4 regions of the Pseudomonas sp. LS2P72 genome follow, and region 3 is predicted to be linked to each of the others. Evidence: predicted binding sites of a transcription regulator. Region 3 holds the regulator's gene; each other region holds the start of a gene.

The links. Region 3 encodes FliA, which starts transcription of late flagellar genes. Its sites were predicted from a motif close to CTAAAGTTTNNNNNNNNNNNGCCGNTAA; they were not measured.
Region 1: a site for FliA is predicted at 5,463-5,490, ahead of flgM (flagellar biosynthesis anti-sigma factor FlgM). Genes of this name have one in related genera too.
Region 2: a site for FliA is predicted at 5,902-5,929, ahead of motA (flagellar motor stator protein MotA). Genes of this name have one in related genera too.
Region 4: a site for FliA is predicted at 4,315-4,342, ahead of ACYZUA_RS27395 (Maf family protein). Genes of this name have one in related genera too.

The regions. Positions count from the first base shown of each region.
Region 1 covers NZ_CM142708.1:5,314,846-5,322,631, forward strand. The annotation lists gene flgE (flagellar hook protein FlgE) at 1-722, opposite strand, end outside; gene flgD (flagellar hook assembly protein FlgD) at 754-1,476, opposite strand; gene flgC (flagellar basal body rod protein FlgC) at 1,493-1,936, opposite strand; gene flgB (flagellar basal body rod protein FlgB) at 1,940-2,347, opposite strand; gene cheR (protein-glutamate O-methyltransferase CheR) at 2,710-3,537, opposite strand; gene ACYZUA_RS24450 (chemotaxis protein CheV) at 3,584-4,516, opposite strand; gene flgA (flagellar basal body P-ring formation chaperone FlgA) at 4,599-5,360, shown strand; gene flgM (flagellar biosynthesis anti-sigma factor FlgM) at 5,527-5,853, shown strand; gene ACYZUA_RS24465 (flagella synthesis protein FlgN) at 5,902-6,369, shown strand; gene ACYZUA_RS24470 (flagellar brake protein) at 6,461-7,207, shown strand; gene ACYZUA_RS24475 (MFS transporter) at 7,279-7,786, opposite strand, start outside.
Region 2 covers NZ_CM142708.1:6,359,987-6,367,772, reverse strand. The annotation lists gene ACYZUA_RS29155 (molecular chaperone) at 121-1,899, opposite strand; gene ACYZUA_RS29150 (lectin OAA family protein) at 2,098-2,499, shown strand; gene asd (archaetidylserine decarboxylase) at 2,556-3,416, opposite strand; gene ACYZUA_RS29140 (rhodanese-like domain-containing protein) at 3,435-4,250, opposite strand; gene ACYZUA_RS29135 (HDOD domain-containing protein) at 4,293-5,831, opposite strand; gene motA (flagellar motor stator protein MotA) at 5,998-6,849, shown strand; gene motB (flagellar motor protein MotB) at 7,013-7,786, shown strand, end outside.
Region 3 covers NZ_CM142708.1:2,263,173-2,270,958, reverse strand. The annotation lists gene ACYZUA_RS10510 (flagellar motor protein) at 8-748, opposite strand; gene ACYZUA_RS10505 (protein-glutamate methylesterase/protein-glutamine glutaminase) at 748-1,878, opposite strand; gene ACYZUA_RS10500 (chemotaxis protein CheA) at 1,928-4,168, opposite strand; gene ACYZUA_RS10495 (protein phosphatase CheZ) at 4,206-4,994, opposite strand; gene ACYZUA_RS10490 (chemotaxis response regulator CheY) at 5,026-5,397, opposite strand; gene fliA (RNA polymerase sigma factor FliA) at 5,565-6,305, opposite strand; gene fleN (flagellar synthesis regulator FleN) at 6,302-7,132, opposite strand; gene flhF (flagellar biosynthesis protein FlhF) at 7,249-7,786, opposite strand, start outside.
Region 4 covers NZ_CM142708.1:5,953,188-5,960,973, forward strand. The annotation lists gene ACYZUA_RS27385 (YhdP family protein) at 1-2,018, opposite strand, end outside; gene rng (ribonuclease G) at 2,094-3,551, opposite strand; gene ACYZUA_RS27395 (Maf family protein) at 3,609-4,205, opposite strand; gene mreD (rod shape-determining protein MreD) at 4,407-4,898, opposite strand; gene mreC (rod shape-determining protein MreC) at 4,898-6,007, opposite strand; gene mreB (rod shape-determining protein MreB) at 6,186-7,223, opposite strand; gene gatC (Asp-tRNA(Asn)/Glu-tRNA(Gln) amidotransferase subunit GatC) at 7,438-7,725, shown strand; gene gatA (Asp-tRNA(Asn)/Glu-tRNA(Gln) amidotransferase subunit GatA) at 7,742-7,786, shown strand, end outside.

The DNA of each region.
Region 1 (7,786 bases), 3.1 Mb from region 3:
ATGGTCGAAGCGACAGGAGGAGTAACGGTAGGGTCGCTGCCATCCGGGTTGCGACCCTCGATCAGGGTGTAGGTCTTCCAGGTGTTGTCACCCGTCTTGACCATGTATTGATCCATGATGTGCTTGTTACCCTGAGTATCGTAAATCGGGGTACTGAACTGCTTGGTGAAGGACGCTTCCTTGGACGGATCAAACGGATTGGTCGTCTGGTTGATGATGGGAGCGGTGGAGTTCAGGTTGATCGTCGACGAAACCGTGGAGGTGTTTTTTGGCGCCAGGTTCGACGTATCGACGCGCAGGTCAGTCAAAACGCCATTGAGGATCTTGCCATTGGCATCCACGCCATAACCCTGCAGACGCGCAGAACCATCGCTATTGGTGACGTAACCGTCCTTGTCGACCTTGAACGTACCGGCACGGGTGTAGGACATCGAACCGTTCTCGCTCAGCACGAAGAAACCGGAACCGTTGATGCCCATGTCCAGCACGTTGCCGGTGTTATTGACGTCGCCCTGGGTGAACTGCTGGGAAACGTTGGCCAGGCGCACGCCGTTACCGATGGTCTTGCTGCCGGAACCCAGCTTGGTGGCCGAGTAAACGTCTTCGAATTCCGCACGGGACGATTTGAAACCGGTGGTCGCGACGTTGGCGATGTTGTTGCCGGTCACGTCCAGTTGTTTGTTGGCTGCATAGAGACCGCTAAGGCCGATATTGAAAGACATATTCCACTCCTTTGTGCCGTGTTAGTCGGCTCTACATACCAATAGTTTGAACTTTGGACAGGGCGATGCTGCCCGCCCCGGCCAGGTTGAGCATCAACTCACCGCCGGTCTGGCTGATGGTCACGCTGTTGACGGTGGCCGGCAGGTACGTCACCAGCGAGGTCGCCTTGCCGTCGTAGGTCGCCGTAGCGCCGAAGGTATAGGTGCCCGCCTTGGCCACTTCGCCTGCATCGTTTTTGCCATCCCAGATGAAACTGGAAGTACCGGCTTTCTGGCTGCCCAGGTCGATGGTGCGGACAACCTTGCCATCGGCATCGGTGATCTTGACCTTGACCGGGTCTACCGACGCCGGTACGGCCATGGTGCCGGTGAAACTCTTGGAGGTATCGACCACCGCCTTGTCGGCCGGCGCAATAACCGAACGCCCGACCAGCGACGACGCCTGCAATGCCTGGGACGAGTTGTAATTGCTCGCCAGGCCACTCACGGTGGTGTTGAGCGTGGTGATGCCTTCCAGGCTACTGAACTGGGCCAACTGGGCGACGAACTCGCCGTTGTCCTGCGGTTCCAGCGGGTTCTGGTTTTTCAGTTGCGTTACCAGCAACTGCAGGAACGCGTCCTTGCCCAGGGCCTTTTTGCCGGTGGCGCTGTTCGTTGCCGCCGCCAGGCCGTCGGCACTGGTGTTGGTCTTGATCGAGGAGTTGGCCAGGATGTCCTTGAGGCTAATGCCACTGGTGGTATCGGTAACACTCATCTGAGTCGCCCCTTTATCACTGACCGAGGGTCAGGACCTTCTGCATCATGGTTTTGGCGGTATTCATCATTTCGGCATTGGTCTGGAACGAACGGCTCGCGGAAATCATGTCAGCCATTTCTTCCACCACGTTGACGTTCGGGTAGTAGACGTAGCCTTTGGCGTCGGCCGCCGGATGGTTCGGCTCGTAGCGCGCGTCCAGGTTGCTCTGGTCTTCGACCACGCCCAGCACTTGCACGCCTTGACCGGCCGCGTCCTGGTTCTGGAACAGCGAATCGCTGCCGCCGCTCTGGCTGCCCTGGAACATGGTGGCGAATACCGGGTGCCGTGCACGGTAGGTCTGGTCGATGCTCGACGAGACGGTCTCGGCGTTGGCGATGTTCGAGGCGACGGTGTTCAAGCGAGTGGTCTGGGCACTCATGCCGCTACCGGCGATGTTGAAAACACTGGCTAGAGACATGACTTACTCTCCACGAAGGGCTGACACCAGCCCTTTGAATTTGCTGTTGAGCAGGGTGAAGCTGGCCTGGAAGTTGACCGCGTTTTCCGCGTAGTTCGACTGTTCCAGTTGGGCGTCCACGGTGTTCTGGTCGATCGATGGTTGCATCGGCGTGCGATACAGCAGCGACTCGTCGCCATTGCCCAGGCCTTCGGCTTCGATATGACGGCTGTTGGTCTTGTTCAGGGCGAAAGTGCCGCTTCTGCTCTTCTCGTTCTGCTCGGCGAGCACTTTCGAGAAGTCCAGATCCCGAGCCTTGTAGTTCGGGGTGTCGGCGTTGGCGATGTTGTTGGCCAGGACTTCGGCACGCTGAGCGCGGAAGCCCAAAGCTTGTTCGTGAATACCGAGCGCTTTATCGAAGCTGATGCTCATGTCGGAAACCTTCGGGTGACCTGATTTTTCGTAACATGGACAAAGCAAGCGTCGTGCCAATCGAAAAAAGCCCGTAAACCGGGGCTTTGCGGGCAGTGGCAACGTGGCAATGCCAGAAAAGCGGCAACCGATTTCCGCCGCCTGCCGCTTTTCTGCCGCTTTCCCATGGGCAACACCTATCCCCTGTAGGAGCATGGCTTGCCCGCGAAGGCGGTGTGTCAGACAACATCATCATTGACTGACACACCGCCATCGCGGGCAAGCCATGCTCCTACAGGTGTTGCAGCGTCTATGAGGAATGAGCAGGCAAAAAAAAACGGGAGCCCCTGAGGACTCCCGTTTTTTTTGATGACGCCAACGAATCACTTCGCCTGGTAGATGATCCCCGGGCTGCACTGGACCATCTGGTAATGGTCCGGCAAACCGTTCAGCGCCTCGGAAGCACCGAGGAACAGATAACCGCCTGGCTTCAACGTGCTGTGAATGCGCAACAGGATGTCCTTCTTCACCTCGGCGGAGAAGTAGATCAGCACGTTGCGGCAGAACACGATGTCAAACTTGCCCAGCGCCGCGTAGCTGTCCAGCAGGTTGAACGAGCGAAACTCCACCCGGCTCTTGATCGGTGCCTTGATTGCCCAGCGCCCCGGCCCTTTCGGGTCGAAGTAACGTTGAAGGCGCTCGGGCGACAGGCCACGGCCGATGGCCAGGCTGTCGTACTCCCCGGTCTTGCAGTTGGTCAGCATGGTACCGGACAGGTCGGTGGCAACGATCTGCACGCCCATCTTCAGCTGGCCCATGTTCACGCGCTCGAACTCATCGATCGACATCGACAGCGAATACGGTTCCTGACCCGACGAACAGGCCGCCGACCAGATCCGCAGACGCTGGCCAGGAGCGGCCTTGATCGCTGCCGGCAGCACCTTGTTCTTCAAGACTTCAAACGGATAGGTATCACGAAACCACAGGGTTTCGTTGGTGGTCATGGCATCCACCACCATCTCGCGCAAACCGCTGCGCGGCTGGGTCTGGATGCGCTGGACCAGCTCACCCAGGGACTTGATGCCTTGCTGTTCCATCAGTTTGTTGAGACGGCTCGAGACCAGGTATTGCTTGTTTTCACCGAGCAAAATGCCACAGGCTTTTTCCAGGAAGACCCGGAACTGTTCGAAATCCAAATTACCCGTAGACAAAGATGCCGCCTCTTAAATCGTATTAACCGTTAGGGGCAAAAGGCCCCTAGCTGATGTCTGCTGCTTTGATCCGGTTGACTACCCGGGATGCCAGGTCATCAGGACGGAATTTGGCAAGGAAGTCATCGGCACCGACTTTCTTGACCATCGCCTGATTGAATACACCCGACAACGAAGTATGCAGGATGATGTGAAGCTTTTGCATGCGAGGGTCGCTGCGGATCGCGGCCGTGAGGGTGTACCCGTCCATCTCCGGCATCTCGATGTCGGAAATCATCATCAGGAACTCTTCTTCCGGCTTCTTGCCCTCGTCGACCAGCTTGCGCAGGTAATCCAGCGCTTGCCGACCGTCGTTCAACGCCACCACTTCGACACCGACCGTCTGCAGGCAACGGGTCACCTGCTTGCGCGCCACCGACGAGTCATCGACCGTCAGTACTCGCAAAGAGAGCGCCTTGTGCTGGGTTTCGACATCCACCACGCCAACGGAAATCGCTTCCGGGGTCGGCGCCACTTCTGCCAGCACTTTCTCGACGTCGATGATTTCGACTAACTGATTGTCGACCCGAGTCACAGCCGTCAGGTAATGATCGCGTCCCGTGCCCTTGGGTGGCGGATGAATCTCCTCCCAATTCATGTTGACGATGCGTTCCACTGACCGCACCAGGAAACCCTGGGTCTTGGTGTTGTACTCCGTGATGATCACGAAGGGATTGCTTTGATCTTTCAGCGCACCGGAACCGGTCGCCATGGCCAGATCAAGTATCGGAATGGTCGCCCCCCGAATACTCGCCACACCGCACACGACAGGACTGGATTTTGGCATCAGCGTCAGTTTGGGGCATTGCAGCACCTCCCGAACCTTGAACACGTTGATCCCATACAGCTGCTGGCCGTCGAGACGGAACAACAACAGCTCAAGGCGATTCTGCCCTACCAGTTGCGTGCGCTGGTTTACCGCATCCATTACACCAGCCATGCATAGACTCCTACACCAACGCTTAAGTGTGTTGCGACGCGCATTCATCACTAAACGGCACGGCGCTTGCTTTTTAACTCTTATGAACACAGAACCGACATTTTTCCGACGCCTGACATCAAACGCCCGCAAATTGCTTTGCGCGGTGTCGGCCGTCTGCCTGTTCAACGCTGGCTGCCCTGCCCTTGCTGACGCGGTTACCTTGCCTGACATGCTTATCGGCGTCACCCAGGGCTTTCTTGAATTCACCGTAGAAGACTATCTGGCCACCAGTCAAACGGAAGGCCGCTACGAGATCGAGGTCAAGCAGCTCGACCCACGGCTGCGCATGCCCATGTGCGACAAGGAATTGACAGCGTCCCTGGAGAGCCCGGCCACACCGCTGGGGCGTGTTACGGTCAAGGTGCGCTGCGAGGGCGCGTCACCCTGGACGGTATTCGTACCCGCTCAAGTGCGCCTGTTTCGCGACATTGTGACTACCACCCGACCGCTACGACGCGCCGGTATCGTCGAGCCCCAGGATGTGACCCTGCGCGAGCGTGACATCAGCCTGATCAGCCAGGGTTACCTGACTTCCGTCGACCAGGCGATCGGGCAGAAACTTACCCGACCAATGGTTGCCGACCAGGTCATGACCCTGGTGCACATGGAACAGGCAGAAGTCATCACCAAGGGCGACCAGGTGGTGATTACCGCCCGCAGTGGAACGCTCAGCGTGCGCATGCCGGGTGAAGCGCTGTCCAATGGCGGCTTGCGCGAACAGATCCGGGTGAAAAACCTCAACTCGCAGCGGGTCATCAAGGCGCAAGTCATCGCGCCCGGTCAGGTGGAAGTGGCCATGTAGAACTCTCTGTTTGTGAAGATGTGGCGCGCCACTCGACTGTTCCCTAGACTGTGCCCTATGCAGGGCAAGCGCTGACGCGCGCAAGCTCATTGATAATTGGGCCTAAAGTTTTTCCGGGTATGGCCGAAAACATGGCAAGCGTCCAAATACCCAGAGGTTTTTTGTCATGGTCATCGATTTCAGCCGTTTAAACAGTTCCTCGTCACTTACCGGTAGTACACGTACCAGCACCGCGAAGGAAACCGCCGAAGCCGGCAAACCCGCACCGCTGAATACCCCGGCCGAACAGGCCAGTACCGTCAAAAGCGGGGAATCGGTACATCTCAGCAATGAGGCTCAACAGTTGCAGAAGGTCACTGACAAGCTGCGCGATCAGCCTGCCGTCGACAACGCCCGCGTGGCCGAGTTGAAAGCAGCGATTGCCGATGGCAGCTACAAAGTCGACAGCAACCGTGTAGCCAGCAAACTGCTCAACTTCGAAGCCCAGCGCTAGGCCAAGGCCTGCGCCAGGCTTTTGGACGCTTAAAACCCAAGGCCAGCCATGCACGACACTAATTTACTGCAACTGATCACCGACGATTTCGCTCCAGCACAGCACTTGCTGGAGTTACTGCAAACCGAGTCCCTCGCCTTGCACGGTCGCGACATGCCACTGCTCGAAGAGATTCTGGCGCAGAAACAGGCATTGATCATTTTGCTCGATCAGCATGGCCGCAAGCGCAGTGAAATCCTCGCCAGCCTCAACCTGCCGACCAACCGCAACGGCCTGGAGCAACTTGCCAGCCATTCGAGCATTGGCGACCAGCTGCTGGAACAGAGCGATGTATTGACCGATCTTCTGGCTCAGTGCCAGGCGGCCAACGTCAAGAATGGCCAGTCGATCCTGGTCCAACAGGCCGCGACGGCCAATCAGCTGAAAATCCTCAACGGCGGCGAACCGCCAGCGCTCTATGATGCACGCGGATCAACCTCCATGCTTGCGAAGCCACGCCCGCTCAGTCAGGCTTGAGCCTGCTGAAAAGCGCGCACTATCAAGACGCGCAACATGCTGGCAATATGCTGGCCAGCCGTAGTCATATTTGTCTGGAGATTGATGAACCGTGTTCAATGCCTTAAGCGCGGAAGATGCTCCGCAGCCACCCAAGGTGCTCACCACGCCGTTGGAGATCTCCGGCAACCTGCGCCAGCTGCAAGACAGCCATGATCCGCTGATCATCACGTTCCATGAGCGCAGCCAGCGCTTCCAGAGCTATCTGGTGGACATTGACCGTGACAGCAACATGATTGCCCTGGACGAAATGATTCCCCGCGATGGTGAACGCTACCTGCTCGCCGGCGAACCGTTCAAGGTCGAAGGCTTTCACGACGGCGTACGTATTGCCTGGGAAAGCAACGGCCCGTTGACCATCGACGAATCCGGTGGCGGTCGCTGCTACCGTGGCGCCCTGCCCGCCGAGGTGGTTTACCACCAGCGTCGTAATGCATTCCGCGCAGCATTGAAGCTGGCACAACTGGTCAACGTCGATCTGGGCGGTGAAAAGCTCAAATCGCCGATCAGCGGCAAGCTACTGGACATCTCCGCCACCGGCTGCAAGTTACGCTTCGAAGGTGACATCACGGGCAGCCTGCAACTGGGCCAGGTCTATGACCGCTTCATCGCCGCCCTGCCCTTTGGCAACATGACGGCACCCGTCGAGCTGCGTTACCTGCACTTCGAAGAAAGAATCTCCACCACCTTCGCCGGCGTACGCTTTCACAACATGAGCGGGCTGGTGCAGCGGCAGGTCGAGCGGTTCGTCTATCAGCTTCAGCGCGAAGCGCGACGCTTCGACAAAGACGACATGTAATAAGACGCTTCAATAGAAAACGGGCAGCCCCTTGCGGTGACTGCCCGTTTTTTTATGCGTTGTTTTTATGCTTAAGGCCTGGCCTCGGTAAAACTTTGCTCGCGAGGTGCATCAGGGTCTTCGGGAGTTGGATCGGTTTCGGGCTCTGATTCGGGTTCCGCGTCCGGCTCAGGGTTGATCGGGTTCTGCATCTGTTCCTGAACCACCTGCTCATCGACCCGCGGGTCAAGGCAAGCCACCAACGGCGAACTCGACATACTGTCCGGCATGGCGACGTGATGCAGCGGTGCATCGTCGACCTGATGCAGGTTGGTTACCGCTTTCGGGCGAATCCGCCACACCAGCACCAACGCGAAGAAACTGAAAAAGGCATAGAGCATGTGGCTGCCGAACAGCTTCATCAGCACCCCTGCCACCAGCGGCCCGATACTGGCGCCGACACCGTAGGTCACCAACAGCATCGCTGTCAGGGACACCCGGCGATCTCCCTCGACGTGGTCGTTGGAGAACGCCACCGCCAGCGGATACAGGCAGAACATCACCAGCGAACAGAAGAACCCGGTGATAAACAAAATCTCC
Region 2 (7,786 bases), 2.3 Mb from region 3:
GGGCCTCTTCGCGGGCAAGCCTTGCTCCTACAGGGGGCGTGTTGTTGGAACGATTAGCGCTGAACCTGTAGGAGCAAGGCTTGCCCGCGATGGCGACGCCACGGTCTTACAGATTCACCCTCAAAGTGTTTTCCACAACGAATCAAAATCCTCCTCAGCGCCGCTCACCGCGGCGTTGTCGTTTTTGGCTACCTGCAGTGGACGGTAGGCGAATTGGTTGAAACTGTTGGTGCTCGCCACCCGCCGATCCAACCCGGCTCGACGTTCCTGTCCGTTGGTGTTGATCAGCACTTTGCTGCCTTCCTGAAAGGGCAGGCGCGGGGCAAGCAGTGTGGCGGGCAGGTCGATGGCGCTGATCTCCGGTAGCAAAAGACCGCGAAGATATTGGCTGTGGTCATCACGGGTGCGCACCAGTTGCAGGCCGCAAGGCTCGGCGCAGGGCGCAACTTGCTCGATGCCCATCTGCGTGCCACCGCCGCGCACCTGGCGGATCCAGCGCACCACCGCGATGCTCCAGCCCTGCCCGGCAGAATCCTCGATACCGACCATCTCACCCGCCTGTAACTCGGCCGGCACAGCAGCGGGCCAGGCCAGGCAGTATCCGCCGGGGCTGTGATTGACCACTGACAGGACATAGGTCGGGAAGTGCTGATTACGATCGGATGCTTCGTGGCTGTCGTCATTCTGAAGCTGGGGGTATTCGATCTCTTCGTAAGGCAATAGCGTGTCTGCATTGCCTTGGGGAGCGGCGTCGAAGGCCTGGTGCCATTGGTCCTTTTCCCGGCCGGCCACTGACGTTACCGAAAACTGTGCAGGCCGGGCGCCGTGGTTTTTCAGGATGTCGCTGAATGAGCGTTGCCCACCCAGATAAAAGTGCAGCGCGCTCATGCCTATACACAGGGTCAGCGTGCCTTGGCCGACGGTGCGCTGGAAACTGCGCTCGGCGGTCTGGCCCCAGGCGGCATGAAGGTGTTGCAACGTATCCAGGCTTAACCCTGCTGGCACGGGCAGCGGTGATGAACTGTCATTTTGTTGCAAATGAGCTTCAATCGCCGCGACCAACGGCTGCGGATCAATCCCCAATAAGCTCTCCTGCTGCTCGGCCCGGAACTTGGTGCGGTAACGCGGTCCGGTGTCGAGATCCGGCATGACGGCAAACAGCCCTGTGGCCGGTTTGCCGGGTTGCAGCTTGATCCATTGGCTCCAGGGCTCCAGCACCTCGGCCACCCGGGCAATCTGGTGCTGACGCAGTTGGTTGCAGCGTGAGGCGCCCAGCAGCAAGGCGACCACGTAAGTCTGCTCGACGCTCAGGTTTTGCGTCTGGCTGGCCAGCTCATCGCGCACGGTCGTGTGCTGGAGCCGGTGTGCGCAGGCGATCCGGTAGAGCTGATGCAGCTCCAGCCACAGGCCTTCCGGCACCGGGCAATAAAGTTTGGTCGCGCGAATCAGCGGCCCGTTCAGGCAATGAATCGCCCGTTGCAGCGCCTGGGTCAGCAGCGGCGCACGGTCCTTGCTGAATTTCGGTGTGATGCGCACGACGATCTGTTTATAACCAATGGCCAAGTGACTTTGCAGCGCCTGGCAGAGGTTGGCGATCTTGCGGGAACGCTCGTCGAGGACAATCGACTGATGCAGGAAATGCTGCTCAAGGTGTTTGCAGACGTAATACACCTCGGGCCGCAGCAGTTCGAGCAATTGCAGGCGATTGTCGCTGGGCGTGAGCAGCTGGTTGAGTTCGCTCAAGCCTTGATACAGCTGGCGAGCGGTTTCGCCGATATTGGCTTTGGGTAGATTGGCGATCCAGCGCTTGAGATCACGCGGGGTAGCGTCACAGAACGACAGGCGCAACTGCGTCGGGATCGGCGCGCGTAGCAACAGGTGGGGGCTGGTCTCACTCATGCCGTGGAAAAACTCCAACCGGTAAATGGGCAGTGATGACCTGACTGTAGCAGCTAATGGATTTCTACCGTTTGTCTGTCAGTCGAATGCCCTCCGGGCGTACTACTAATCTGACAGTCGTGCGACTGGATACGCACAGTCGTACGGCCTGCTGCCTACGCAGGGCAGGTCTCTTGTAACTTCAAGGAGATGAAGTTTATGTCTAGATATGTAGTGGCAAATCAATGGGGCGGTAGTTCGGCACCCTGGCATCCGGGCGGAGACTGGGTGTTAGGCGCGCGGGACAACCAGAACGTTGTCGCGATCGAGATCAAGTCGAGCGATGGCGGGAAGAGTTTCACCGGCACCATGACGTATGCGGGTGAAGGTCCCATTGGTTTCAAGGCTCAGCGCACGGGCCAGAACCAGTACAACGTTGAAAATCAGTGGGGCGGCAACGATGCCCCGTGGCATCCGGGTGGTAAATGGGTCATCGGAGGCCGGGATAATCAGAACGTTGTGGCGTTGAGCGTGACCTCCAGTGATGGAGGGAAAAACCTCAGTGGCACCAATACCTACGCCAACGAAGGGCCGATCGGCTTCCGTGGACAGATAGAGTAACGGCACCACCGAAATGTCCGGCCCCGCGAAGACGTTCGCGGGGTTCGGATCAGGGATCAGGCTTTTGCCAGCCCCATGCCCTGGCCCATCTGCACCGGCGAACCGGCCGCCAGTTCTTCAGCCCACTTCACTTGATCAGGCCCGAACAGCACGACAGCGGTCGAGCCCAGTTTGAACCGACCCAGTTCTGCACCTTTCTCCAAATGGATCGGCGCACGGGCGGCTTCGTCGTAGCGGAAGGTTTTCAGCTCGCGTTTCGGCGGCGTGACCAGCCCGGCCCAAACGGTTTCGATCGACGCAACGATCATCGCGCCCACCAGAACCACGGCCATCGGCCCGCGCTCGGTGTCGAAAATGCACGCCACACGCTCATTGCGGGCGAACAGTTCCGGAACGTTTTCAGCGGTGGTCTGGTTGACCGAGAAGATCCGGCCCGGAATGTAGACCATCTCGCGCAGGGTGCCGGCCAGCGGCATGTGCACGCGGTGGTAGTCCTTCGGCGACAGATAAATAGTTGCGAAATCACCGCCCATGAACGGCGCTGCGTTGGCCGCATCGCCGCCCAGCAATTCCAGCACGCTGAAGCTGTGACCCTTGGCCTGGAACACGCGACCGTGTTCGATCGGGCCAAGTTGGCTGACCGCACCGTCGGCCGGGCTGAGGATCGCGCCAGGCGTCTCGTCCAGCGGGCGAGCGCCGTCTTTCAATGCGCGAGTGAAGAACGCATTGAAGTGCTCGTAGGCCGTCAGGTCTTCGACCAGCGCCTGCGACATGTCCACCTGATAACGCTTGGCGAACCAGGCGGTGAAGGCATTCTTGAACCAGCGCACGCGGCATTCGGCGATGCAGCCGGCCAGTCGCGACAGCAGGTGATGGGGCAGCAGGTATTGGCTGAGGATAAACAAACGCTTATTCATTAACTGTCCTTAAAAACCTTAAATCTCTACGGGCGTATCGGGGTGGTTGCCCCATTCGCCCCAGGAACCGGCGTAGCCTTTTACCCGCGGATAACCGAGGGATTTTGCCACCAGATAGGTGAAGCCAGAACGGTGGTGAGTCTGGCAGTGGGTAATCACTTCTTTGTCTTTGCTGATCCCGAGTTTTTCCAGGATCTGCGGCATGTCGGTGCGGATGCGCAGGTTGCGCGTCTGATCCATGCCCGCGGTCCATTCGAAATTGACCGCGCCGGGAATGTGCCCGGCCTTGGCCGCCAGGACTTTCTCGCCGGAATATTCCAGCGGCCCACGCGCGTCCCAGATTGCCAGGTCGGCGGCACCGAGACGGCTTTGCAGGTACTCGCGGGTGGCAGTGGGTTCGTCGTGCAGGGTCAACGCAACCGGGCCGCCGACCGCGGCCGGGATCTGGATCGACATGGGCAAGCCTTCTGCCAGCCAGGCCTTCAGGCCGCCGTCGACATAGTGGTACTTGCTATGGCCGATGACATCCAGCAGCCAGATAAAACGCCCGGCCCAACCGCCGCCCTCGTCGTCATAGACCACGTAGATCGCGTCTTTGTTGTGTCCCAGTTCACCGAACAACGCTTCGAGTGCCGCTTGCGGCGGCATCAGTCCCGGCGCAGGCGCCTGACCGAGTTGCGTGCGTTTCGGATCGACAAAACGCGCACCGGGGATATGCCCTTCGGCATAGCGGGCGCTGCTGGTCAGGTCCACCAGAACCAGTTCGCGGGCGTCGAGACGGGCGAGCAAGTCGCTCGGCTCGATCACCAGCGGCAAGCCAGAGAAGTCAGACATGTGAGGTCTCCAGAACACAAAGGGGAGGATTGTATAGCAGCGTCATTGGCCGCGGTGACTAAAGCTGTGCAGGGCTTTCTCGATGCACTGCGCGGTTTTGCCGAAGGCTTGCACGGTGATTTCCGAGAACGGCCCGCCGCCCTGATCCGCCACCACAATCATGATCACCCGACCATTATTGACCAGTGAGCGCAACAGCAAGTGTTCGCCGCCGAACTGTGAGCGCAGGCTGGCCGGCAACAGGGCCGAAAATTGCGCGTTGTTGGCCGGTGTCAGGCGCACTTGGGCTTGTTGCGAGAGCAGACGTTGCAGCACGGTGCTCTGGCTGACGGCGAAGTTCAGGCCGGCCGCTTCTTTTGGCAGCCCGGCTGTCTGGTGCACCCGCAGATTGTCATGGGTGCGGTCGGCCATCAGGATCATCACCCGACGCATGCCGCACGCAACCAAAGCATCCCGGGCAGACGTGGTCAGGTGCATGGCATTGGTGAAGCGACTCGGCTCGACCAGCAACTCGGCACACTGTCTGCGCCATTTCGCCAGGTCTTCGGCCGTCGGTGCCGGGGCTGGCAGCAATCCGGCGTGGACACGGTTCATGCCCCACGGCCAGATCAGCGACATGGCCGGGTGCCAAAGGTCTGGCATTGCATGATGACGGGCGCTGTTGGCGGCCTGTTGGTGCAACTGCTGCTGCACTTCGTCCATCGGCATTTGCAGGTAAAGGCTGGTCAGATACTGCCAGCGTTCACTGTGCGGACTGTCCCAGGCCTGTTGTGCCGACAGCGCCAGACCGTTGGCCAGCAGCACCGTGTTGGCCGGTTGATTGAGCCAGCGGCGCAGGGTCGGATCGTCATCGAGGCGGTTCTGCTGGCGCAATGGATGATCGCTGTCGCGCGCGATGCGCAGCACTTTCACCAGCTCACGCTGCTCGTTGAGCAGCAGCCGATAGCCCTGATGCACCCAGATCGGCAGGCGCCAGATGTCCACGAGCGCCAGGCAGATATCCAGCAAGCGAACGCCGAACAATTGCTTTTCGACTTTGCTCGCCGACTCGCCTTTATGCATGACCCGCAGCTCCCACTCTTCGAGCAACTGCGGATGAGTCAATGCCATCGGCCAGAGCGGCGAGAGAAACAGCAGGCTGCCCCAGTGGATGTCCTGCCACAGCCGCGCGAGGCGACTGGCGAAAAAACCGTTGGCCTGTTGGGTCGCGTGCTGGCTGATCAGCTGCAGCTGACGCAGGGCGATCGGGATCTCCGATTGCGGCTGGGCAGGCAGCCGGTTGAGCAGTTCTTCGGTGCGCTTCAAACCGAGGCGATTGATCGCCACCTCAAGGTTTTCCGCAGGCTCGGTCATGCTGCCATGGGTGTGACGATTGGCTTCGCGAATCACGCTCAAGGCCAGCGCGGGACTGTCCTGTATCAGTTCAGCGATATCGCGCAGGGAGCTGCGACTGTTGGCGATGGCCTTGCAGACACGGTCATGACTGGCTTGCGGAACGGGCAAGCGCACGCCATCGAGAAGCTTGACCCAGCCTTCGAGAGTGGTCGGTTTTGGAGTTGGAACGTTCGTTTCGTTAGCCATGGTTGGACGCGATCATCGTCTGCATTACCTATGCCCGGAGCGGGCCAAATTGGCTTTTCGCCTGAACTGGCTATAGTCTGGCGCAGTTTTGCCGATAAGTAGAAGAAGAGATTTTTTAACTTCCGAATATGACCTTGAACCCGACTCAGTAAGTGCTCTCCTACCTATGGCTAAAATTATCGGCATCATCGTCGTATTCGCGAGCGTGCTCGGCGGATACGTGCTCTCCCACGGCAAGATTGCCGCCCTGATTCAGCCCTTCGAGGTGTTGATTATCGGTGGCGCGGCCCTCGGTGCATTCCTCCAGGCCAACCCCAGTTACATGACCATGCACGTGCTCAAGAAATCCTTGGGCATGTTCACTTCGCGTTTCAACCACACGTTCTATCTGGAAGTGCTGGGCCTGATCTACGAGATCCTCAACAAGAGCCGCCGCGAAGGCATGATGGCCATCGAAGGCGATATCGAAGATGCCTCCGCGAGCCCGATCTTCGCCAAATACCCGGCCGTGCTCAAAGACGAACGCATGACTGCGTTCATCTGCGATTACCTGCGCATCATGTCCTCCGGCAACATGGCTCCCCATGAGCTTGAAGGCCTGTTCGACATGGAGCTTTACAGCCTCAAGGAAGACCTCGAGCATCCATCCCACGCGGTGAACGGCATTGCCGACGCCATGCCCGGTTTCGGTATCGTCGCGGCGGTACTCGGTATCGTGGTGACCATGGCTTCCTTGGGTGAAGGCGATCAGAAATCCATCGGCCTGCACGTCGGTGCGGCACTCGTCGGTACCTTCTTCGGTATTCTCGCGGCGTACGGTTTCTTCGGTCCGCTGGCCCATTCCCTGGCCCACGATGCCAAGGAAGAACTCAACGTCTACGAAGCCATCAAGGCTTCGCTGGTGGCTTCGGCTTCCGGCATGCCGCCATCGCTGGCGGTAGAGTTCGGTCGCAAGGTTCTGTACCCGGCGCACCGTCCTAGCTTCGCTGAGCTGGAACAAGCGGTTCGCGGTCGCTAGTGTCCTGTCTTGCAAATACGTTCCTTTTTGGCGAGTGGCTGTTGTTGCCAGACAAGGCGCCGCGACGAGTCATAGCCGGCTATGGCGAGGAGCGGCAACGCAGTATGGCGACAACAGACACCGCCAAAAAGGAACAGTATTTGTGAGACAGGGCACTTAGATCATGGAAAATAACCAGCCGATAATCATCAAGCGCGTCAAGCGCATCGCCGGCGGGCACCACGGAGGCGCCTGGAAAATCGCCTTCGCGGACTTCGCAACGGCGATGATGGCGTTCTTCCTGGTGCTGTGGCTGCTGTCCACCGCAACGCCTGAACAGAAGATCGCCATCGCCGGTTACTTCAAGGACCCGGTCGGTTTTTCCGAAAGCGGTACGCCGTACATCATCGACCTGGGCGGCACGCCGACCCTGGCGCCGGAGAGCACCCTCAACCCCGAGGTGAAATCCCAGCCGCAGCCGGACAAGGTGACCATCGACGCCGAGCAGGTTGAAGGCATGGCCGAGCAGGTCGAGAAGGAACGTCTCGAACTGTTGCTGCAAGAACTGCAGAACAAGGTCGAAGAAAACCCGCAACTCAAGAAATTCAAAGACCAGATCCTGTTCGAGATCACGCCGGACGGTTTGCGCATCCAGATCGTCGACGCCGAAAACCGCCCGATGTTCGACTCGGGCAGTGCCCGACTGAAGCCGTACTTCGAAGACATCCTGCTGGCCATGGCTGACACCATCAAAGCGGTGCCGAACAAGATCAGCATCAGCGGCCACACCGATGCCAAGCCGTATTCGAGCACGGGTGACTTCGGTAACTGGGAGCTCTCGGCCAACCGCGCCAACGCGGCACGTCGTGCGCTGATCGCTGGCAGCTATCCGGATGCACAGGTGGCGCGGGTCGTCGGTTATGCCTCGTCGGCCCTGTTCGATCGCGAGAACCCATTC
Region 3 (7,786 bases):
ACCCCCATCAATCCATGAAGCCCTGAAGCTTCAACTCAATAGAGCGAGGGTTTTCACCTTCGGCGATCGACAGAATGCCTTCCAACAACATTTCGCGATAACGCGACTGCCGCATAGCGACGGACTTGAGTTTGGCGGCAATCGGCAGCAGCACCAGGTTGGCACTGGCCACGCCGTAGATGGTCGCGACGAAGGCCACGGCAATGCCGCTACCCAGTTGCGATGGATCGGCGAGGTTGCCCATCACGTGGATCAGGCCCATCACCGCACCGATGATGCCGATGGTCGGCGCGTAGCCGCCCATGCTTTCGAAGACTTTGGCGGCTTCGATGTCGCGGCTTTCCTGGGTGTAGAAATCCACTTCCAGGATGCTGCGAATCGCTTCCGGCTCGGCGCCGTCCACCAACAGTTGAAGGCCTTTGCGCGAGTAATTGTCAGGTTCGGCGTCGGCCACCCCTTCCAGACCGAGCAGGCCTTCCTTGCGTGCGGTCAGGCTCCAGTTGACAACGCGATCGACGCCACCGGCGAGGTCGATGCGTGGAGGGAACAGGATCCAGGCCAGAATCTGCATGGCGCGTTTGAAGGCGCTCATCGGTGACTGCAGCAGCGCCGCACCGACGGTTCCGCCGATAACGATCAACGCCGCCGGGCCGTTGGCCAGGGCGCCGAGGTGGCCGCCTTCAAGGTAGTTGCCGCCAATGATGGCGACGAACGCCATGATGATCCCGATGAGGCTCAAAACATCCATCAGATACAAGCCTCGACCAGATGCTTGCCAATATCGTCCAGGCTGTACACCGCGTCGGCGAGTTCGGCTTTGACGATGGCCATCGGCATGCCGTAGATCACGCAGCTGGCTTCATCCTGAGCCCAGATTGCACTGCCGCCCTGTTTGAGCAGACGCGCGCCTTCACGACCGTCGGCGCCCATGCCGGTCAATACGACCGCCAGAACTTTGTCGCCGTAAGACTTGGCAGCGGAACCGAAGGTGATGTCCACGCACGGCTTGTAGTTCAGACGTTCGTCGCCCGGGAGGATTTTCACCGCGCCCCGGCCGTCGATCATCATTTGCTTGCCACCCGGCGCCAGCAACGCCAGGCCCGGACGCAGGATGTCGCCATCCTCGGCTTCCTTGACGCTGATGCGGCAGAGCTTGTCCAGACGCTCGGCAAAGGCCTTGGTAAAAGCGGCCGGCATGTGCTGGATCAATACGATCGGTGCAGGGAAATTGGCCGGTAATTGGGTCAGAACCCGCTGCAGGGCAACCGGGCCGCCCGTGGACGTACCGATGGCAACCAGTTTGTAGGCTTTGCGTTTCGGCGTTGGCGATGACGAGGCTGGCGCGTGCGTACGCGCCGGAATCGGAGCCGGTGCCGGACGCGCAGGCGCGCTGCTGCCATAGCTGCTGACGCTCGAAGGTGCAGGCGTCGGGGCGGGTGCGGCGACAGGTGCCGGAGCGCTGTAGGTGTTGGCGCGACGGTTACTGCGCGAAATGCTGAGAATCTTCTCGCACAGCAGTTGCTTGACCTTCTCCGGGTTACGGGAGATGTCTTCGAAATTCTTCGGCAGGAAATCCACCGCGCCGGCGTCCAGCGCGTCGAGGGTTACCCGAGCGCCTTCGTGGGTCAGCGAGGAGAACATCAACACCGGGGTCGGGCAGCGCTGCATGATGTGCCGCACCGCCGTGATGCCATCCATCATCGGCATCTCGTAGTCCATGGTGATCACGTCTGGTTTGAGGGCCAGCGCCTGATCAATCGCCTCTTTGCCGTTGGTCGCCGTGCCGACGACCTGGATGTTCGGATCCGCTGAAAGAATTTCCGAGACGCGGCGGCGGAAAAACCCCGAATCGTCCACCACCAGGACTTTAACTGCCATAAACACTCCGTTAGACGGAGCGAGGCTCAGTCGCCCCGCTCCACCAGAATCAAATACGCCGTGCGGCGTAACGCTTGAGCATGCTCGGAACATCGAGAATCAGCGCAATGCGGCCGTCACCGGTGATGGTGGCGCCGGACATGCCCGGGGTTCCCTGGAGCATTTTGCCCAATGGCTTGATGACCACTTCTTCCTGGCCTACCAGTTGATCGACGACGAAGCCGATCCGCTGAGTGCCCACCGAAAGGATCACCACATGGCCTTCGCGCTGCTCTTCATGAGCGGCGGAGGCGACCAGCCAGCGCTTGAGGTAGAACAATGGCAGCGCCTTGTCCCGCACGATCACCACTTCCTGGCCGTCCACCACGTTGGTGCGCGACAGGTCGAGGTGGAAGATCTCGTTGACGTTCACCAGCGGGAACGCAAACGCCTGGTTGCCCAGCATGACCATCAGCGTCGGCATGATCGCCAGGGTCAACGGGACCTTGATGACGATCTTCGAGCCCTTGCCCTTGGTCGAGTAGATATTGATGGTGCCGTTGAGCTGGGCGATTTTGGTTTTCACCACGTCCATGCCCACGCCGCGTCCGGAGACGTCGGAAATTTCGGTCTTGGTCGAGAAACCCGGCGCGAAGATCAGGTTGAAGCAATCGGATTCGCTGAGGCGATCCGCTGCATCCTTGTCCATCAAGCCTTTCTTCACGGCAATGCCGCGCAGAACATCGGCGTCCATGCCCTTGCCGTCATCGGAGATGGACAGCAGGATGTGGTCGCCTTCCTGTTCAGCGGACAGGATCACCTTGCCGCTGCGAGGCTTGCCCATCGCTTCGCGCTCAGCCGGCTCTTCGATACCGTGGTCGACCGAGTTGCGCACCAAGTGGACCAGCGGGTCGGCCAGGGCCTCGACGAGGTTCTTGTCGAGGTCGGTTTCTTCGCCGACCAGTTCCAGGTTGATTTCTTTCTTGAGCTGGCGAGCCAGGTCGCGAACCAGACGCGGGAAGCGCCCGAAGACCTTCTTGATCGGTTGCATCCGGGTCTTCATGACCGCGGTTTGCAGGTCGGCCGTGACCACGTCGAGGTTCGACACAGCCTTGGACATGGCTTCGTCGCCGCTGTTGAGGCCCAGACGGACCAAGCGGTTACGCACCAGTACCAACTCGCCGACCATGTTCATGATTTCGTCGAGACGCGCGGTATCGACCCGCACGGTGGTTTCGGCTTCGCTGGCCGGTTTTTCCGGTGGCGGCGCGGCTGGGGCACGGGCCGGAGCCGGTGCAGCAGCGGCAGGCTTCGGCGCTTCGGCTTTAGGCTCGGGCGCTTTGGCGACGGGTTTTGCAGCCGGTGCTGGCGCCTTGGCGACAGGAGCAGAAACCACTGCGCCAGTGCCAACCTCGGTGAACTTGCCTTTGCCGTGCAATTCGTCGAGCAGTGATTCGAACTCGTGATCTGAGATCAGATCGCCGCCAGCGGCTTTAGCGGTTGGAGCAGCCGGGGCCGGGACCGCAGCAATGGCCGATTCCAGCGCATCAACGGCAAAGTTGCCCTTGCCGTGCAACTGATCGAGCAGTGCTTCGAACTCGTCGTCGGTGATATCGGAGCTGTCGCCTGCCACTTTCGGGGCAGCCGGCGCGGCTGGCGCCGGGGCTACCGCATCGACGGCGAACTGGCCTTTACCGTGCAGTTGATCGAGCAACGACTCGAACTCGGCATCGGTGATTTCGTCGCTGGTCGGCGCGTTGCTGCTGGGCGCTGGCAAAGCTGCCGGGGCTTCTGCCTGAGCCTTGACGGCGTTCAGCGAGTCCAGCAGTTGTTCAAATTCGTTATCGGTGATGTCACCCGATTCGCTCTCGGCGGCAGGTTCGTCCACCACCTCGGCGACCGGTGCCGTTTCATCGGCGGTTTGCGGCTCGGCCAGACGGGCCAGAGCTGCCAGCAATTCAGGCGTGGCAGCCGTGATCGGGCTGCGCTCGCGGACCTCGGTAAACATGCCGTTCACCGCATCCAGCGCTTCGAGAACCACGTCCATCAGTTCCGAGTCGACGCGACGTTCACCCTTGCGCAGGATGTCGAACACGTTCTCGGCGATGTGACAGCACTCCACCAGCTCGTTGAGCTGGAGGAAGCCGGCGCCTCCTTTTACAGTGTGAAAACCGCGAAAAATTGCATTGAGCAAGTCCGCATCATCCGGTCGGCTTTCAAGCTCGACCAGCTGTTCGGACAGTTGCTCTAGAATCTCGCCGGCCTCAACCAGGAAATCCTGAAGGATCTCTTCATCGGCGCCGAAGCTCATTAAGGGGGTGCTCCTAAAGGTCTAAAAACCTAAAAACCTAAAATCCAAGACTGGATAGCAAATCGTCCACATCGTCCTGACCGGACACAACGTCTTCTCTTTTATCGGCATGAATCTGCGGACCTTCACCCTGAGATAGATGTTTTTGCGGATCTTTTTCTGCAAGCATCGCTTCACGGTCATGTTCGATGCCCGCAAAGCGGTCCACCTGACTGGCCATAAGCACGAGCTTGAGCAGGTTGCTTTCGACTTCGGTGACCAATTGGGTCACACGCTTGATCACCTGACCGGTGAGGTCCTGGTAATCCTGAGCGAGCAGAATGTCGTTGAGATTGCTCGACACCACGCGATTGTCTTCGCTGCTGCGTGTCAGGAAACCGTCGACTCGCCGGGCCAGCTCGCGGAACTCTTCAGCCCCGACTTCGCGACGCATGAACCGACCCCAGTCGGTGCTCAAGGCCTGGGCTTCGTTGCTCAGGCCGTTGACCAGCGGCGTGGCGTTTTCCACCAGGTCCATGGTGCGGTTGGCAGCGGCCTCGGTCAGCTTGACCACATAACCCAGACGCTCGGTGGCATCCGTGATCTGCGAGACTTCCTCGGCTTGCGGCATGTTCGGGTCAATCTGGAAATTGACGATCGCGCTATGCAGCTCGCGAGTGAGCTTGCCCACTTCCTGATACAGGCCACGGTCACGGGTCTGATTGAGCTCATGGATCAGTTGCACAGCGTCGCCGAACCTGCCTTTTTCAAGGCTTTCGACCAGTTCGACCGCGTGTTTTTTCAGAGTCGATTCGAAATCGCCCTGTGAAGACTCGTTATGCTCCATAGCTCCCCCCGTGGCGCAGTGGCTTCGCACATCAACCGATGCGTTCGAAGATCTTTTCAATCTTGTCTTTCAACGCCTGGGCCGTGAAGGGCTTGACCACATAGCCGTTAACACCGGCCTGGGCAGCCTCGATAATTTGCTCGCGCTTGGCTTCGGCCGTGACCATCAACACCGGAAGGTGCTTGAGTTTTTCATCGGCACGCACGTGGCGCAGCAGGTCGATACCGGTCATGCCGGGCATGTTCCAGTCTGTTACCAGAAAGTCGATGCTGCCGCTGTTGAGAACCGGAATGGCAGTAGTGCCATCGTCGGCCTCGACCGTGTTGGTGAACCCAAGGTCACGCAACAGGTTTTTAATGATCCGCCGCATCGTTGAGAAGTCATCAACGATGAGGATTTTCATGTTCTTGTCCAATTCGACCTCCAAGCAGTCTTAAACGCGCCCAGCACCTGGACGCGCCATTTCAATCAATCCGGCAAAGCACTCAATGACTGTCTGGAGCACAGCAGATCGGGGCCGGTACGGTTCAACACCCCACCCGCCGCGTTCGCAGTGTCCCCACACTGCCTTCAGCGCGCTCGCCACTCCCCCAAACGCCCCCGCAAACGGGCCGCGCACTGGCTGTGTAACTGGCTGACCCGAGATTCGCTGACCCCCAGGACCTCACCGATTTCCTTGAGATTCAACTCTTCGTCGTAGTACAGCGCCAACACCAGTCGCTCACGCTCCGGCAAATTGGCAATCGCGTCCGCCAGCGCTGCCTGGAAGCGTTCATCTTCCAGATCGCGTGACGGCTCCAGATGAGCACTGGCGCCATCCTCGTGCAGCCCTTCGTGTTCGCCGTCCTGCAACAGATCGTCGAAACTGAATAAGCGGCTGCCCAGGGTGTCGTTCAAAATCCCGTAATAATCGTCGAGACTCAATTGGAGTTCGGCCGCAACCTCGTGATCTTTAGCGTCACGGCCGGTTTTAGCTTCAATCGAACGAATTGCGTCGCTGACCATCCGGGTATTGCGGTGGACCGAACGTGGCGCCCAGTCCCCCTTGCGTACTTCATCGAGCATCGCGCCGCGGATTCGAATGCCCGCGTACGTCTCGAAACTCGCGCCTTTGCTGGCGTCGTATTTGGTCGACACTTCAAGCAGGCCGATCATCCCGGCCTGGATCAGGTCTTCGACCTGGACACTGGCCGGCAGACGCGCCAGCAAGTGGTAGGCAATGCGTTTAACCAGTGGCGCGTAACGCTCGATCAGCTCGTACTGCGCGTCACGTGCCGACTTCTTGTAGAGGTTGTAGCCACTGGATGTCATAGCACCGGTCCTGCGGTTTGTTGCACGAGGCGCTCGACGAAAAACTCCAGGTGCCCACGCGGGTTGGCAGGCAGCGGCCAGGTATCGACCTTCTGTGCAATGGCCTTGAACGCCAGTGAGCACTTGGACCGCGGGAAGGCTTCGTAGACGGCGCGCTGCTTCTGCACGGCCTTGCGCACGCTTTCGTCGTAAGGCACCGCGCCGACGTATTGTAAGGCGACGTCAAGGAAGCGATCCGTGACCTTGGTCAACTTGGCGAACAGGTTGCGACCTTCCTGTGGGCTCTGGGCCATGTTGGCCAGGACGCGGAAGCGGTTCATGCCGTAATCGCGGTTCAGCAGTTTGATCAGTGCGTAGGCATCGGTGATCGAGGTCGGTTCGTCGCAGACCACCAGCAAGACCTCCTGCGCTGCGCGAACGAAACTGACAACCGAGTCACCAATGCCCGCAGCGGTGTCGATCACCAGCACGTCGAGGTTGTCGCCGATATCGCTGAACGCCTGGATCAGGCCGGCGTGTTGCGCCGGGCTTAAATGAACCATGCTCTGTGTGCCGGACGCGGCCGGGACGATGCGGATGCCGCCAGGGCCTTGCAACAGTACGTCGCGCAGCTCGCAGCGGCCTTCGATCACGTCGGCCAAAGTACGTTTGGGTGTCAGTCCCAGCAGGACGTCGACGTTCGCCAGCCCCAGATCAGCGTCCAGCAGCATGACGCGCCGGCCGAGCTCCGCTAGAGCCAGGGACAAGTTCACTGACACGTTAGTCTTCCCGACGCCACCTTTGCCGCCGGTCACCGCGATCACCTGTACGGGATGCATGCTGCCCATGAATTTTCTTTACCTTGTCTTACTTAGACGGAGGCCACATTACTGGCTGCGCGTTCACGAACTGAACAATGCATGGCAGACCATCGATGTAGGTACAAAAACTGTTCATTAATACCTCAGCCGACCTGCTTGGTCGGGCTGTGGTAAATATCAGCGAACATGTCAGCCATGGCTTCTTCGCTGGGTTCTTCTTGCATTTGCACGCTGACGGCGCGACTGACCAACTGATGACGACGCGGTAGATGCAAATCATCCGGAATCCGCGGGCCATCGGTCAGGTAAGCCACCGGCAATTCATGACTGATGGCCAGGCTCAACACCTCGCCCAGACTTGCCGTTTCATCCAGTTTAGTCAGGATGCAGCCAGCGAGCCCACAACGCTTGTAACTGTGATAAGCGGCCGTTAGAACCTGTTTCTGGCTGGTGGTTGCCAACACCAGATAATTTTTCGATTTGATGCCACGACCGGCCAGGCTTTCGAGCTGCATGCGCAGTGCCGGATCGCTGGCCTGAAGGCCCGCGGTATCGATCAGCACCACGCGTTTGCGCAGCAAAGGCTCCAGCGCCTGAACCAGCGATTGGCCCGGATCGACATGCGTCACCGACACATTGAGGATCCGGCCCAAGGTCTTGAGTTGTTCCTGAGCACCAATA
Region 4 (7,786 bases), 2.7 Mb from region 3:
AGTTTGCCCCGCAGATCGCCCTCGCCTTCCCAACCGGCAAAGGTGGCGGCGGTGCCGATCGGCGCTTCCTGCAGAATCTTCAGGCCATCGCCCAACCCGCCGGCGAATCCGCCGTCGAGGAACAGATGGACGTTTTGCCCCGCTGGCGCACGGGGAATATTGACGTAAATGTCGCTGACCTGGGTATTGAGCAACTGCCCCTTGCTGGCCAGGACCCGCACACCGCTGTCTTCAACAAACACGTCACCCGTGACCTTGCTGACATGTGGCCAGCCTGGCTGGAAGGCCAGTTCGGCATCGTGAACCTTGAAGAACAGGCTGATGCTGCGGGCAGTGTCTGCGGCCCCGTGGTTCAGCGAACCCTGATACTGGAAGAAGCCTTCGTCCACCGCACCTTTGAGAATTGCCGTACGCAGCCATTCGTCCAGCCCCGGGCTGAGCATTGTCGGCAAGTACTTGGCGGTGTAACGACCGTCGCCGTCCACCAGACCGACCCGCAGGTCCATGTAGTCTTCCTGGGTCTGGTCGAAATGCAGGCGGATCAGGAAGTCGCCGGCAATCTTGCCCTCCTCGCCCAGCACCTTCAGGTACGGCGCGATCAAGGTGAAGGCTTCTTTATCGAGCTTCCAGGTCAGTCGGGCATTGGCCTGAATGTACTGCCATGGCTTGGCGAAGATCGGGTCCAGGTGCAGGGAAAAATCCTTGCTGTCCATGCGCAGCTCACCACCGCCCAGATCACCGCTGATGCTGCCACTGACATTTCGCGCCGCCGGAGCGCCGTGATAGGCATCGAAGCCGACCCGATCCAGGTTGGCGGCAAAGCTGAATTTGCTGTCGTCGGTAGCATTGGGCCGGAAGTCGATCAGCACGTTGCGCAGGCCACCCGTCACTTGGAGTCGCTCGACGGCGGTGGCAATGCCTTCGGGCAGCGGCCCCAAGGCATTCAGTATCGGGGTGATCGGGGTGAGATCGAGGCGGTCGGCTTGCAGATGCCAAAGCTCTTCAGTCTTGTCGGTCGCCGCGTTTTGTTTGAATTGCAGATGCGATTCCCAACGGGTCTCGCCAAGGTTCATGGCCAGTGAATCCAGGGTTACCAGCACGCCTTCGGAGCTGCGCTGGAAATAGCCGTTGAGCGCCAGATTGTTGATCTGGATCGGTTTGCGCTCGGCGTACGCACCCTTGAGTTGCGGCGCGTTCAAGCGAATCGCAGCACTCTGCAGGGCGCCCTTGTTCCAGTTCACCCAAAGCTCGCCGCCGGCCTTGAACTCGGAAAAATTCCATTGTTGGGTCAGGCGCTCAGGCAACCATTTCGACCAGTCGCTTTGCGGCAGGCTCAAATAAGCTTCGGCCTCGCCGTCTTTCCATTCGCTGGCGCGCAGACGGGTACGCAGACTGATGGCCACCGGTTGTCCATCGGGCAGGGTCAAACGGGCGTCGAGTCGCTGGCGAGAGACGCCGGTTTTCAGATTCAAGCCGACGTAAGTCAGGGTCAGCGGTTGCTCTTGCAGTGGCTGCAAAGTGACCTGGCTATCGAGCACCGACAGCTGCTGAACCATCTGCATACGATTGAGCAATTGTTCAGGATCCAGCGGCTGATCCTGCTGCACCGGCAAACCTTCCAGCGCCCAATGGCCATCCTCGCCTTCCTTGAGGCTGATCTTCAGGCCGCTGAGTTCCAGGTGAGCGATGCGCACTTCGCGAGCCATCAGACTGGCCCAAAGATCCGGCACCGCGCGCACCTGATCCAGACGCAGGGCATTGGCGCCCTCGCCGACCATCACGTCGTGAGCCAGCATGATCGGAGCAAAGCCGCTCCAGCTACCTTCCAGTTCGCCGATGTTCAGCGGCATGCCCAAAGCAGCGCTGGCTTCGGCTTCGACTTCGGCACGGTACTCGGCCACCAGCGGGGTCAGCTCTCGGCCGAGGCTGACGTATAACGCCAACAACACCAACACCAACGCACACAGCCCCAGACCCCAGCGGGTCAGTGCGGCCACAATGCGTGTCAGACGTTCCATGTCAGTTGGCTCCCATGGCAAAAATACTGCAAAAAGCTGAGGCCAGCCGTTCTAGCAGGGTGGAAAGACAGCGATTCAGAGCAGCACCACGTCGTATTGTTCCTGGGAATACATGGTTTCCACCTGGAACCGGATGGTGCGTCCGATAAAACCTTCGAGCTCGGCGACATTGCCCGATTCTTCATCGAGCAAACGGTCGACCACTTTCTGGTTTGCCAATACACGATAGCCTTCCGCCTGATAGGCGCGAGCTTCGCGGAGGATTTCGCGGAAAATCTCGTAGCAAACAGTTTCCGGCGTCTTCAGCTTGCCGCGGCCCTGGCAGCTGCTGCACGGTTCGCACAGCACTTGTTCAAGACTTTCGCGGGTGCGCTTGCGGGTCATCTGCACCAGGCCCAACTCGGTGATGCCGATGATGTTGGTCTTGGCGTGATCGCGTTCCAGTTGCTTCTCGAGCGTGCGCAGCACCTGACGCTGGTGCTCTTCATCTTCCATGTCGATGAAGTCGATGATGATGATCCCGCCCAGGTTGCGCAGGCGCAGCTGACGAGCGATGGCGGTCGCGGCTTCGAGGTTGGTCTTGAAGATGGTTTCTTCGAGGTTGCGATGACCGACGAACGCCCCGGTGTTGACGTCGATGGTGCTCATGGCTTCCGCCGGATCGACCACCAGGTAACCGCCGGATTTCAGCGGGACTTTGCGCTCCAGGGCTTTCTGGATTTCGTCTTCGACGCCGTACAGGTCGAAGATCGGCCGTTCGCCAGGGTAATGCTCAAGACGATCGGCGATTTCCGGCATCAGCTCGGCGACGAACTGCGTGGTTTTCTGGAAGGTTTCCCGGGAGTCGATCCGGATCTTCTCGATCTTCGGGCTCACCAGGTCACGCAAGGTGCGCAGCGCCAGGCCGAGGTCTTCATAGATCACACTCGGCGCGCTGATGGTTTTGATCTGCTCGTTGATCTGATCCCAGAGACGACGCAGGTAGCGAATGTCCATGAGGATTTCATCGGCACCGGCACCTTCGGCAGCGGTACGCAGGATGAAGCCACCGACCTCTTGAATGCCTTCTTTGGCCACGCAATCGGTGACCACTTGCTTGAGTCGTTCGCGCTCGGCTTCGTCTTCGATCTTCAACGAAATGCCAACGTGCGAGGTGCGCGGCATGTACACCAGATAACGCGATGGAATCGACAACTGAGTCGTCAGGCGTGCGCCTTTGGAGCCGATCGGGTCCTTGGTCACTTGCACCACCAGGCTCTGACCTTCGTGAACCAGAGCGCTGATGCTCTCGACCGCCGGGCCTTCGCGCAGGGAAATTTCCGAGGCATGAATGAACGCTGCGCGGTCCAGACCAATATCGACGAATGCCGCCTGCATGCCGGGCAATACCCGCACGACCTTGCCTTTATAGATGTTGCCGACGATCCCGCGCTTTTGCGTGCGCTCGACGTGGACCTCTTGCAGAACACCGTTTTCAACCACCGCCACGCGCGATTCCATCGGCGTGATGTTGATCAGGATCTCTTCACTCATGGCAGGGTCTCGTTCAGGCATGTTCACGATAATGGCCGCATCTTGTCAGTACGACGCTCAACGCGCGTTAAGGGTTTGCCAACAGGGTATGCCGAAATGGCCAAGCAGCTCAGCGGTTTCGCACAGCGGTAACCCGACTACCGCCGAGTAACTGCCATTGAGCCCGGCGACGAACACCGCGCCGAGTCCTTGAATGCCGTAGCCGCCGGCCTTGTCTTGCGGCTCGCCGCTGGCCCAGTAGGCCACCGCTTCATCGCGATTGATGTTGCGAAAACGCACCAGACTGCGCACCACCCGAGACTCGCAACGCTCACTCTCTCGCACCGCGATCGCCGTCAGGACTTCATGTTCACACCCGGACAACATCATAAGCATGGCGCACGCCTCGGCTTCATCAACCGGCTTGCCGAGTATTTTTCCGTCCAGCACCACGGCGGTGTCGGCGCCCAGCACGCAAAAATCTGCGTCAGACACGACAGTCCCCCGCCCGGCCTCGGCTTTGCCGCGCGCCAGGCGCTCGACATAAGCCGTCGGGGATTCATCTTCTAAAGGAGTTTCATCGATGTCCGCGCGGATGACGGAGAACGGCACGCCGATCTGCGTGAGCAGTTCACGCCGACGCGGCGAGCCTGAGGCGAGGTACAGCTGTTTCATCAAGACATCTCCCTGTTTAGTGCCCTGCCTCACAAATACTGTTCCTTTTTGGCGGCGCCTGTTGTAGCCATACTGCGTTGCCGCTCCTCGCCATAGCGAGCTATGACTCGTCGCGGCGCCTTGCCTGGCAACAACAGCCACTCGCCAAAAAGGAACGTATTTGCGAGGCAGGGCACCGGTACGGGCAAATGCCTGACCGAATTAGTTGATTTTGTAGCGTCGACGCAAACCGCGCAAACCGTAGCTGATCCATGGCCAGAGCAGTGCACTGACCAATGCCGGCAAGACCAGCGCCAGCGTCGGCTGACGATTGCCGGTCAGGGCGCTGAGCCATAGTTGAACAAGCTGCGCGAGGCCGAAGATCACCAGGATCACCAGGCTCTGTTGCCACATCGGGAACATGCGCAGGCGTTGTTGCAGCGCCAGCACCAGGTACGTGATCAACGTCAGGATCAACGCGTTCTGGCCCAGCAGCGTGCCATAAAGCACGTCTTCAGCCAGGCCCAGGCACCACGCGGTGACCATCCCGACTTTCTGCGGCATGGCTAACGCCCAGAACGCCAGCAGCAAGGCCAGCCACAGTGGACGGAGGATTTCCATGAATTGCGGCAGCGGCGAAACGCTGAGCAGCATGCCTATGGCGAATGTCAGCCAGATCATCCAGCCGTTTCGGGAGGCAGTAGCACCCACCATTATTCTCGTCCCCCAGTAGTAGCCGGCGCAGAGACAGGCGGTTTGGCAGCAGGCTTCACGGCAGCGGGCGGTTTAGCGGCCGCAGGTTGTGTCGCGGGCGGTTTGCTGGCGGCAGGTTTCGCAGGAGCAGGATGAGTTGCCGCAGGTTTAGGCGGGGTTGTGGCGGCAGGGGCAATCGTCGGCGCAACCGGCGCCACGGGCGCAGCAACAGCTGCCGGGACGAGGGCAGGTTTCGGCACGCTCGCAGGAATGATCGGTCCACCACCGTGCTGGTCCAAGGCTTCTTGAGCCTGGGCAGCATCGTTGGCGCGCTCTTCGGCTGTGCGGCCGTCAGTGAACACCAGCAGCAAGTAGCGGCTGCGGTTCAAGGCGGCGGTCGGTACGGCACGCACGATAGCGAACGGCTGACCGGAATCGTGGATCACTTCCTTGACCGTCGCCACCGGGTAACCCGCCGGGAACCGCTGGCCCAGACCGGAGCTGACCAGCAGATCGCCTTCCTTGATGTCGGCGGTATCGGCCACATGACGCAACTCCAGGCGTTCCGGGTTGCCGGTGCCGCTGGCAATCGCCCGCAGACCGTTGCGGTTCACCTGCACCGGAATGCTGTGAGTGGTATCGGTCAGCAACAGCACACGAGAGGTGTACGGCATCAACTCGACCACCTGGCCCATCAGGCCGCGGGCATCGAGCACCGGCTGACCGAGGACCACACCGTCGCGCTCACCTTTGTTGATGATGATGCGGTGGGTGAAGGGATTGGGGTCCATGCCGATCAGCTCGGCCACTTCGACCTTCTCGTTGACCAGCGCGGAGGAGTTGAGCAACTCGCGCAGCCGAACGTTCTGCTCGGTGAGGGCGGCAAGCTTTTGCATGCGGCCCTGCAACAGCAGGTTTTCGGTTTTGAGTTTTTCGTTTTCGGCGACGAGTTCGGTACGGCTGCCAAATTGGCTGGCCACACCCTGCCATAGCCGCTGCGGCAGGTCGGTGATCCAGTAAGACTGCATCAGTACCAGCGACATTTGGCTACGCACTGGCTTGAGCAGTGTGAAGCGGGCATCGACCACCATCAGCGCGACCGATAGCACGACCAGCACCAACAAGCGCACGCCCAGTGAAGGCCCTTTGGTGAAAAGCGGTTTAATAAGCCGCTCCTCCCAGGCAAATGTTCTCTTTATTCATACGGCATCAAACCGGCCTGGATGCAGACTGACAGAAGATAAACGCCAACAGGCAGCACCGCAAAGTGCTGCCTGCGCGCCAACAGCATAGATGCGTCGGGCGAGATCACTCGCTCGACAGCAGGTCCATGGTGTGTTTATCCATCATTTCCAACGCACGGCCACCGCCGCGAGCAACGCAGGTCAGCGGGTCTTCGGCAACGATCACCGGCAGACCGGTTTCCTGGGCCAGCAACTTGTCGAGGTCACGCAGCAAGGCGCCACCACCGGTCAGTACCAGACCACGCTCGGCGATATCGGAAGCCAGTTCCGGAGGCGATTGCTCCAGTGCACTTTTCACAGCCTGAACGATGGTGGCCAGGGACTCTTGCAGAGCTTCCAGCACTTCATTGGAGTTCAGGGTGAATGCGCGTGGAACGCCTTCGGCCAGATTACGGCCACGAACATCGACTTCGCGAACTTCGCCGCCCGGGTAGGCAGTACCGATTTCCTGCTTGATGCGCTCGGCAGTGGATTCGCCGATCAGGCTGCCGTAGTTGCGACGCACGTAAGTGATGATCGCTTCGTCGAAGCGGTCGCCGCCAACCCGTACGGATTCGGCGTAAACCACACCGTTCAGGGAGATCAGCGCGATTTCGGTGGTACCGCCACCGATATCGACAACCATCGAGCCGCGAGCTTCTTCAACCGGCAGGCCGGCACCGATCGCAGCGGCCATTGGCTCTTCGATCAGGAACACTTCACGGGCACCGGCACCGAGGGCCGATTCACGGATGGCACGACGCTCAACCTGGGTGGATTTGCATGGAACGCAGATCAGCACACGAGGGCTAGGCTGCAGGAAGCTGTTTTCGTGAACCTTGTTGATAAAGTACTGCAGCATCTTTTCGCAAACGCTGAAGTCGGCGATCACACCGTCCTTCATCGGACGAATGGCAGCAATGTTGCCCGGCGTACGGCCGAGCATGCGCTTGGCCTCGGTGCCGACGGCAACGACACTTTTCTGGTTACCGTGTGTCCGAATAGCCACAACCGATGGCTCATTCAGGACGATACCGCGCTCGCGCACGTAAATAAGGGTGTTGGCAGTGCCCAGGTCAATGGAAAGATCGCTGGAAAACATGCCACGCAGTTTCTTGAACATGGGAAAGGGACCCTAGGCAACGCGTGGGTAAAAAAGTGCGGCAAACTCTAACAACGACAGGGATTTTGGGCAAGGCGCCAATATGTTAAATTGGCCGCTTTTCTGTGCACCAACCCCCACAATCGCGGCCTTATGACCGTAGAAATGCGGTAGTGTTCCGACAATCTAACACACGGATAGCATCCGTTCTGTTTTCCTTCCACTGGAGAATCCCATGACGCTTGAACGCTCCGACGTGGAAAAAATCGCTCATCTGGCCTGTCTTGGCCTTAATGATGCCGATCTTCCACACATCACTTCGGCCCTGAACAGCATTCTGGGACTGGTCGACGAAATGCAGGCGGTCAATACCGACGGTATCGAGCCGCTCGCCCACCCACTGGAAGCCAGCCAGCGCCTGCGTGCAGACGTCGTGACCGAGACCAATCATCGCGAGGCCTATCAGTCCATCGCACCAGCGGTCGAAAACGGCCTGTACCTGGTTCCGAAAGTCATCGACTAAAGGGAAAGAGCCTGCAATGCATCAATTGACTCTGACCGAGATCGCCCGCGGTCTCGCCGAT